Regions from separate parts of the Bacillus sp. URHA0034 genome, predicted to be linked through region 3. Evidence: riboswitches for the same ligand, from Rfam matches in the RefSeq annotation. Region 3 holds a riboswitch; each other region holds the start of a gene.
What was found. A riboswitch is a leader RNA that binds a small molecule or an ion and turns the genes downstream of it on or off. The one in region 3 is predicted to bind S-adenosylmethionine.

Region 1: another riboswitch for S-adenosylmethionine. It lies ahead of ACZ9EE_RS21070 (methionine biosynthesis PLP-dependent protein); the one in region 3 lies ahead of ACZ9EE_RS18110 (methionine ABC transporter ATP-binding protein).
Region 2: another riboswitch for S-adenosylmethionine. It lies ahead of ACZ9EE_RS20655 (methionine ABC transporter ATP-binding protein); the one in region 3 lies ahead of ACZ9EE_RS18110 (methionine ABC transporter ATP-binding protein).

What each region holds. Positions count from the first base shown of each region.
Region 1 is NZ_JBWCDK010000002.1:3,960,312-3,962,580, reverse strand. Features, by position in the region: gene ACZ9EE_RS21075 (asparagine synthase-related protein) at 1-462, opposite strand, end outside; SAM riboswitch class I at 852-966, shown strand; gene ACZ9EE_RS21070 (methionine biosynthesis PLP-dependent protein) at 1,099-2,211, shown strand; gene metC (cystathionine beta-lyase) at 2,211-2,269, shown strand, end outside.
Region 2 is NZ_JBWCDK010000002.1:3,882,204-3,884,472, reverse strand. Features, by position in the region: gene ACZ9EE_RS20655 (methionine ABC transporter ATP-binding protein) at 1-878, opposite strand, end outside; SAM riboswitch class I at 1,013-1,119, opposite strand; gene ACZ9EE_RS20650 (O-acetylhomoserine aminocarboxypropyltransferase/cysteine synthase family protein) at 1,244-2,269, opposite strand, start outside.
Region 3 is NZ_JBWCDK010000002.1:3,343,657-3,345,925, forward strand. Features, by position in the region: gene ACZ9EE_RS18105 (methionine ABC transporter permease) at 1-170, opposite strand, end outside; gene ACZ9EE_RS18110 (methionine ABC transporter ATP-binding protein) at 160-1,191, opposite strand; SAM riboswitch class I at 1,268-1,371, opposite strand; gene ACZ9EE_RS18115 (biotin transporter BioY) at 2,026-2,269, shown strand, end outside.

The DNA of each region.
Region 1 (2,269 bases), 620 kb from region 3:
TTGGAGATTTTGATGAAAATATAGTAGTCTATTTCCGGAATAATCCCTTGCCCCAAATATCTCATGTTTTTTCTCGTCCCATATCATAAATGCGAAATCCCCAACTAAATATTTAGGGGTTTCTTCTCCCCATTTATAATAAGATAGTAATATAAGTTCACTATCAGACATTGTTTTTCTGTCCGATATTTTGACTTGTAATTTTTCAAACAATTCATCCCGATTATCAATAATTGCATCTGCCGTAATCGCTAACTTCCGTTCATGATCATAATAAGGAAGTTTCTCGCCTACAGATTCCGGTGTGATCCACTGTGCATGGCAGCCAAAGAAGACTTTGTCATTATGCCAAGTCTGAATATCATCTGCCGGATATTTTTCTAATTCTTTCATCATCCGGTTTCCGTGCTCTAGATTGATTGGTTCATCGTTTAAATGATATATACCGGCTATAGCGCTCATCTTTTCCTCCTGCCATACATTTCATCAGTTACAAAATCTTCTATTAGAAATGTGAGTTCACTAAATAGAACATCAATTCCATAGTTAATCAAAAGAATTTCTTTTAATTAAAATTCCCTCTTGTATATGTTATAATTTTATCAGCTCTATGTATTCCACCTACTAATTCCTATTACATAATACCTATTTTAGTTCTTTATTAAGAACAATTTATAACCCTATAATAAATCCATTAACTACCACTGTCAACAACTTTTCCATTAACTATTTATATATTTTTTTAGAAAGATTTTTCGCCCAGTTTCTTCATTGATATTGTTATTACTAAAAAACAAATTGACATAACACGAAATTTGTAGTAAATTTTATAAATAATCTAAATAATGTATTTCTTATCAAGAGAGGTTGAGGGAAGGGCCCTGCGACACCTCAGCAACCTTCAATGTTTTTTTCTCATTGAAAAGGTGCTAAGTCCTGCAAATTTACTAATTTGCAAGATAAGAAGAATGACAAATGTACTGCATACAAAAGTCTTCTTCTTATAAGAAGACTTTTTTTATTTATCAAAAGGCTTTACTACTCAATCGCGTTAATGCGAAACATTATAAACTTTACTTACTACAAGGAGTGTCCGTTATGTACAAAATCGATACAAAACTTGCCCAAATTGGGAACCGCAGTGAAACAACAACTGGAACAGTGAACCCGCCTGTATATTTTTCAACAGCTTTCCGTCATGAGGGAATCGGGCAATCAACCGGGTTTGATTACACCCGCACAGGAAACCCAACGCGTCAGCTCCTCGAAAAAACAATCGCGGATTTAGAAGGTGCGGATCAAGGATTTGCCTGCAGCTCTGGTATGGCAGCCATTCAACTGATTCTTGCTTTATTTGAATCTGGTGACGAATGGATCGTAAGTGAAGATCTATATGGTGGTACTTACCGCTTATTAGAAAAAGGCTATAAGAAATGGGGCTTAACGACGCAATATGTGAATACCTGTTGTCCGGAAGAAGTTGAAAAGAAAATCACAGCACAAACAAAGGCGATTTTCCTAGAAACACCAACCAATCCGCTTATGCAGGAATCGGATATTGCAGCTATTTCAAAGATCGCAAAGGAACATGGATTATTGTTAATCGTGGACAATACGTTCTATACCCCGCTTTTACAGCAGCCAATCAGCCTTGGTGCGGATATCGTTATCCATAGTGCGACGAAATATCTTGGGGGACATAATGATGTTCTTGCTGGCCTAGTTGTGGCAAAAGGAAAGGAACTTTGTGAAGGATTAGCTTTCCACCATAACGGTGCCGGAGCCGTGTTAAGTCCATTTGATTCTTGGTTATTAATGCGCGGAATGAAAACATTGTCACTAAGAATGGATCGTCATGAAAAGAATGCAAAGGCCATCGTTGAATTCTTTTCACAGCATGATGCCGTAACGGATGTTCTCTACCCAGGACGCGGCGGAATGGTTTCTTTTAGAATCAAGGACGAAGCATGGGTGAATCCATTCTTACAGAATTTAAATTTAATCAGTTTTGCTGAAAGCTTAGGTGGAACGGAAAGCTTCATTACTTATCCAGCAACGCAAACACATATGGATATCCCGGAAGAGATTCGTATTCAAGCCGGCGTTTGCAACCGTTTATTACGTTTCTCAGTTGGAATTGAAGATTCACAAGATATTATTGAAGACTTACAGAACGCTTTTGCGAAGGTACAGGAAGGGGTAATTGCATAATGGCACACGAAGAATATAGTTTTGAAACCAGACTGCTCCACAACAAACATAAAATTGA
Region 2 (2,269 bases), 540 kb from region 3:
TTTACGGTAACCGGATGATTACGGATTAAATTGGTTATGACTGGCTGCTCAGCTGATTCGCCAATAAAGGTTAATTGGACAATCTGGCCGGAAGGATATTGTTCAAGCAAATGATCAACGGCTTCTTTTGTATCTTCATTCTCAGATACTTGCTGAACAAATCGCTTCGTAATTGGCTGCTGTGGTTTTTTAAATACATCCAGTACCGAACCAAGTTCAACTACCCTGCCACTTTCCATTACTGCAACACGGTGACAGATTTTCCGAATCACGTGCATTTCATGGGTAATTAACACAATTGTTAACCCTAGGCGTTTATTAATATCCACCAGTAATTCCAAGATAGAATCCGTGGTTTGCGGATCTAACGCTGAAGTTGCTTCGTCACAAAGTAATACTTTAGGGTTATTTGCAAGCGCCCTGGCAATCCCCACACGTTGCTTTTGACCGCCGCTAAGTTCGGATGGATAAGCATTTTCCCGGCCTTCTAAACCAACCAGTTTGACTAATTCGGCGACCCGTTTTTTCCGCTGCGGTCCTTTGACACCAGCAATTTCTAAGGGAAACGCGATATTTTCACTAACTGTTCTCGACCACAGTAAGTTGAAATGCTGGAATATCATACTGATTTCTTGGCGGGCTTTTCGTAATTGTGAGCCCTTTATTTTTGAAATGACACGGCCCGCAACTGTGACACTTCCCTCTGTTGGAATCTCCAAGCCGTTTAACATGCGGATTAACGTACTTTTTCCGGCCCCGCTATAACCAATCACGCCGAAAATTTCTCCCTCTTTAATCTCAAGGTTTACATCATCGACTGCCTTAAGGTCACCTTTTTTGCTAGGGAAGATCTTCCGAACATTTTGTATTGAAATCATTTGATCACCTACTTTTTTATCGTCTTTATTTGAATATAGAGTTAACTGGATGCTTATAAAGGATTTCTATTATTTCAGAAAAATAAAAATGCCTATCTGCACAGGCAGAAAGGCATCATGAAAAATAAACCTTTCTCCCATCTTCCAAAGCAAACGCTTTGTGTGAATTGGCACCATTTCAATAAATATTGACGGTTGCCGGGCTTCATCGGGCACATCCCTCCACCTCTCTTGATAAGAGCTAACAGCTTCTATATTCAATTTAAAATGTAATTGTTTTAACTAAATTATTTCAACAAAAATTATCGTATCATGTATAAAAATAGGTGTCAACGATTTTTTCGGAATATCTTTAATAGGTAAATTTAGGCTTTAGCCTTTAATGAAGATAAACCTGTCGCTGATTCAATCGCAGCCTCCAGGTCATCGATTAGATCCTCGACATTTTCAATACCGATGGAAAGCCGGATTAAATCCTCTGATACACCGGCAGCCTTAAGTCCTTCAGCGTCCAGCTGCTGATGGGTTGTGCTTGCTGGGTGAATGATTAAACTCTTAGCATCGCCAACATTGGCGACATGGGCCCAGAGTGTTAATGAATTGATTAATTTCGCCCCTGCTTCTTTTCCGCCTTTAATGCCAAAGACGACCATTGAGCCCGCACCCTTTGGCATATATTTTTTTGCTAATTCATTATCAGGATGTGAGCTATGACCAGGATAAGATACCCAATCTACTGCCGGATGAGCTAGTAAATAATCAACAATTTGCTTGGTATTGGCAACATGCTCCTTCATCCGCACATGGAGGGTTTCAAGTCCTAATGTAAACTGAAACGCATTTTGCGGGCTTAGCGCAGGTCCAAGATCGCGTAATAATTGAACACGGGCTTTGATGATGTATGCGACCGCCCCTAAAGCTTCTGCATAGATAAGGCCATGATAGCTGTCATCAGGAGTGGTGAAGCCAGGGAATCTTGGTGAATTCCAATCAAACTTGCCGCCATCGACAATGATTCCTCCCGTTGTGGTTCCGTTCCCTAACAACCACTTGGTTGCTGAATGAACAACAATATCGGCTCCATGCTCGATTGGCCGGCAAAGATATGGTGTGGCAAAAGTATTATCAATAATTAATGGAACCCCTGCTGCATGGGCAATGTCTGCTACTTTTTCAATATCGAGGACACGTAAACTTGGATTACCAATGGTTTCTGCAAAGACTGCTTTTGTTTTTCCCGTGATCGCTTGGCGGAAGTTTTCTGGATTTTCGGCATCAACAAATTTGACATTAATACCGTATTTAGGCAGGGTAACTGCTAATAAATTATAGGTTCCGCCGTAAAGATTGGAAGCAGCCACGATTTCATCGCCAGCTTCGGCGATATTTAA
Region 3 (2,269 bases):
TTGAAAATAATGGAATTCTGTAAAATACCATTTTCTCTTGTAATGACTAAAACAACACCAATTGGTATTCCGATAATAACGGATATAATGAGAGCAACTATGACCATATAAAGAGTCTCGTTAATTGAACTAAAGAACTCAGGCCAAAACCAAGACCAATCAAATGGCATCTTCAGACACCTCCCTAATAACAGCATTATGTTCCCTTATATAGTGCACAGCACGCTGAATTTCTTCTTCATCACCTTTAAATTCAACCAGTAAGTTCCCAAATGGACTACCTTGAAGCTCCGTTACCATGCCATGAATTACATTTAAATCAATGGAAAAGTTCTTTGCAGTGTTGGAGATTAAAGGTATATTGGTTGAACTGCCTTTAAAGATGATTCGATAGATGTTCGTATGACCATTATTCATAATTAGTTGTTGAATCGACTTTGGGATGTTATCGTTTAGAACAGTCCGTACAAAGCTTCTGGCAATCTTAGTCTTTGGTTCGGTGAAGACGTCAATGACAGGCCCTTGTTCAACGATTATCCCATTTTCAATAACGGCCACTTTATCGCATACGTCACGGATCACATTCATTTCGTGGGTAATCATTAAAATGGTTACGCCGAATTCATCCCTAACTTTTCGTAATAACTCTAATACAGCCTCGGTGGTATTAGGGTCCAAGGCAGATGTTGCTTCATCGCATAATAGAATATCAGGGTCTGTGACTAACGCCCTTGCAATTCCAACCCGTTGCTTTTGACCTCCCGACAGCTGATCGGGATAATGATTCATCCTATCCTCTAAGCCAACGAAAGTGAGTACTTGTTCCACCTTTTTCCTGATTTCACCTTTGGGTCTGCCTTCCAAGATAAGTGGCATTGCTACGTTGTTAAAAATAGTTTTTGAATGCAATAGGTTATACTGTTGGAATATCATCCCAATCTTTTTTCTTTGTCTACGTAATTCCTTGGGAGTCTGGGATAAAAGATCTATACCATTTATAAGGACTTTCCCTGAAGTAGGGCGTTCCAATAAATTTACACAACGGATTAGCGTACTTTTTCCAGCACCACTAAAACCGACTACGCCAAATATTTCACCTTTATCAACCTGAAGACTTATTCCTTTCAATGCTTCCACTTTTTTCTCTTTGCCTTTTCCATAGCTTTTATGGACGTCTTCAAGTATTAGCAAGATAGTAATCTCCTTTCCGGAATTGTAAATTATACAAAATAGCCTCTTTCATCAGAAAGAGGCTATTTTTATCTAGACCTTATCTTTCAGAATGAAACATTCTGCAGGAATTAGCACCTTTCATTAAATGATGGTTGCTGGACGTCGTCGGGCCTGTCCCTCAGTCTCTCTGGATAAGTTATTTAATTTTAATATAATAATAATATTATGCAATATTAAGACTATTGTCAATATTTTTCTGCTATTTTCAAGTTGTAAACTATTTCTAGTATAGAAATAAAGTTATTAATAGAAAAGGAAGCAAGGGGACGGTTCTCTTGCTTCTAAGCGGGTAAACAAAAACAAATATTAAGATTAAGCCTGGTGAATTAATAAAGCCATCCATCCACGTGAGATACCATCATCTGTAGAATAGAATTAGCTGAGAATGAAGAATTGAAAGATCAGATTGTAATGGTTTCATCTCTTTAACATGGACAGAAAAAAGATTGGGATCGATTGTACTTAAGCCAACAGCTCAGTTTTGTTCAACAAGACTGAAAGGATTTGAATTAATCTTGATGAACCGTACCATAAGTAAATGAGGTCTTTTCTGAAAACAGATACAGCACCATTCCATCATAGTTTAGAAGGTGCTGATTTGCTTATATGAACAAAAGGGTTTGGCCTGCCAAGCCCTTTTTGTATTCTTTGATCAAATGAGCACAACTTAATTTATTTTTCAAAACAAACGCGAATTGTCAACCGCAGTTAATGTTTGGTTGACAATTAACATGAAATTGAATATTATCATAATTAAATTAATTACATATTTATTTTGAGGAGAATGTAAAAATGAAACTTAAAGAAATTACCTTTGTAGCGGTGTTTGCTGCGGTCATGGGTGCTCTAGGTATCGTTCCGCCTATTAATCTTTCGTTTACACCCGTACCTATTACATTGCAAACACTAGGTGTTCTTCTTGCAGGTGGAGTATTAGGGGCAAGATTAGGAGCAATGAGCCAAACTGTCTTTTTACTACTAGTTGCTGTTGGAGTACCTCTTTTATCGGGAGGTCGAGGCGGATTAAGTGTATTTG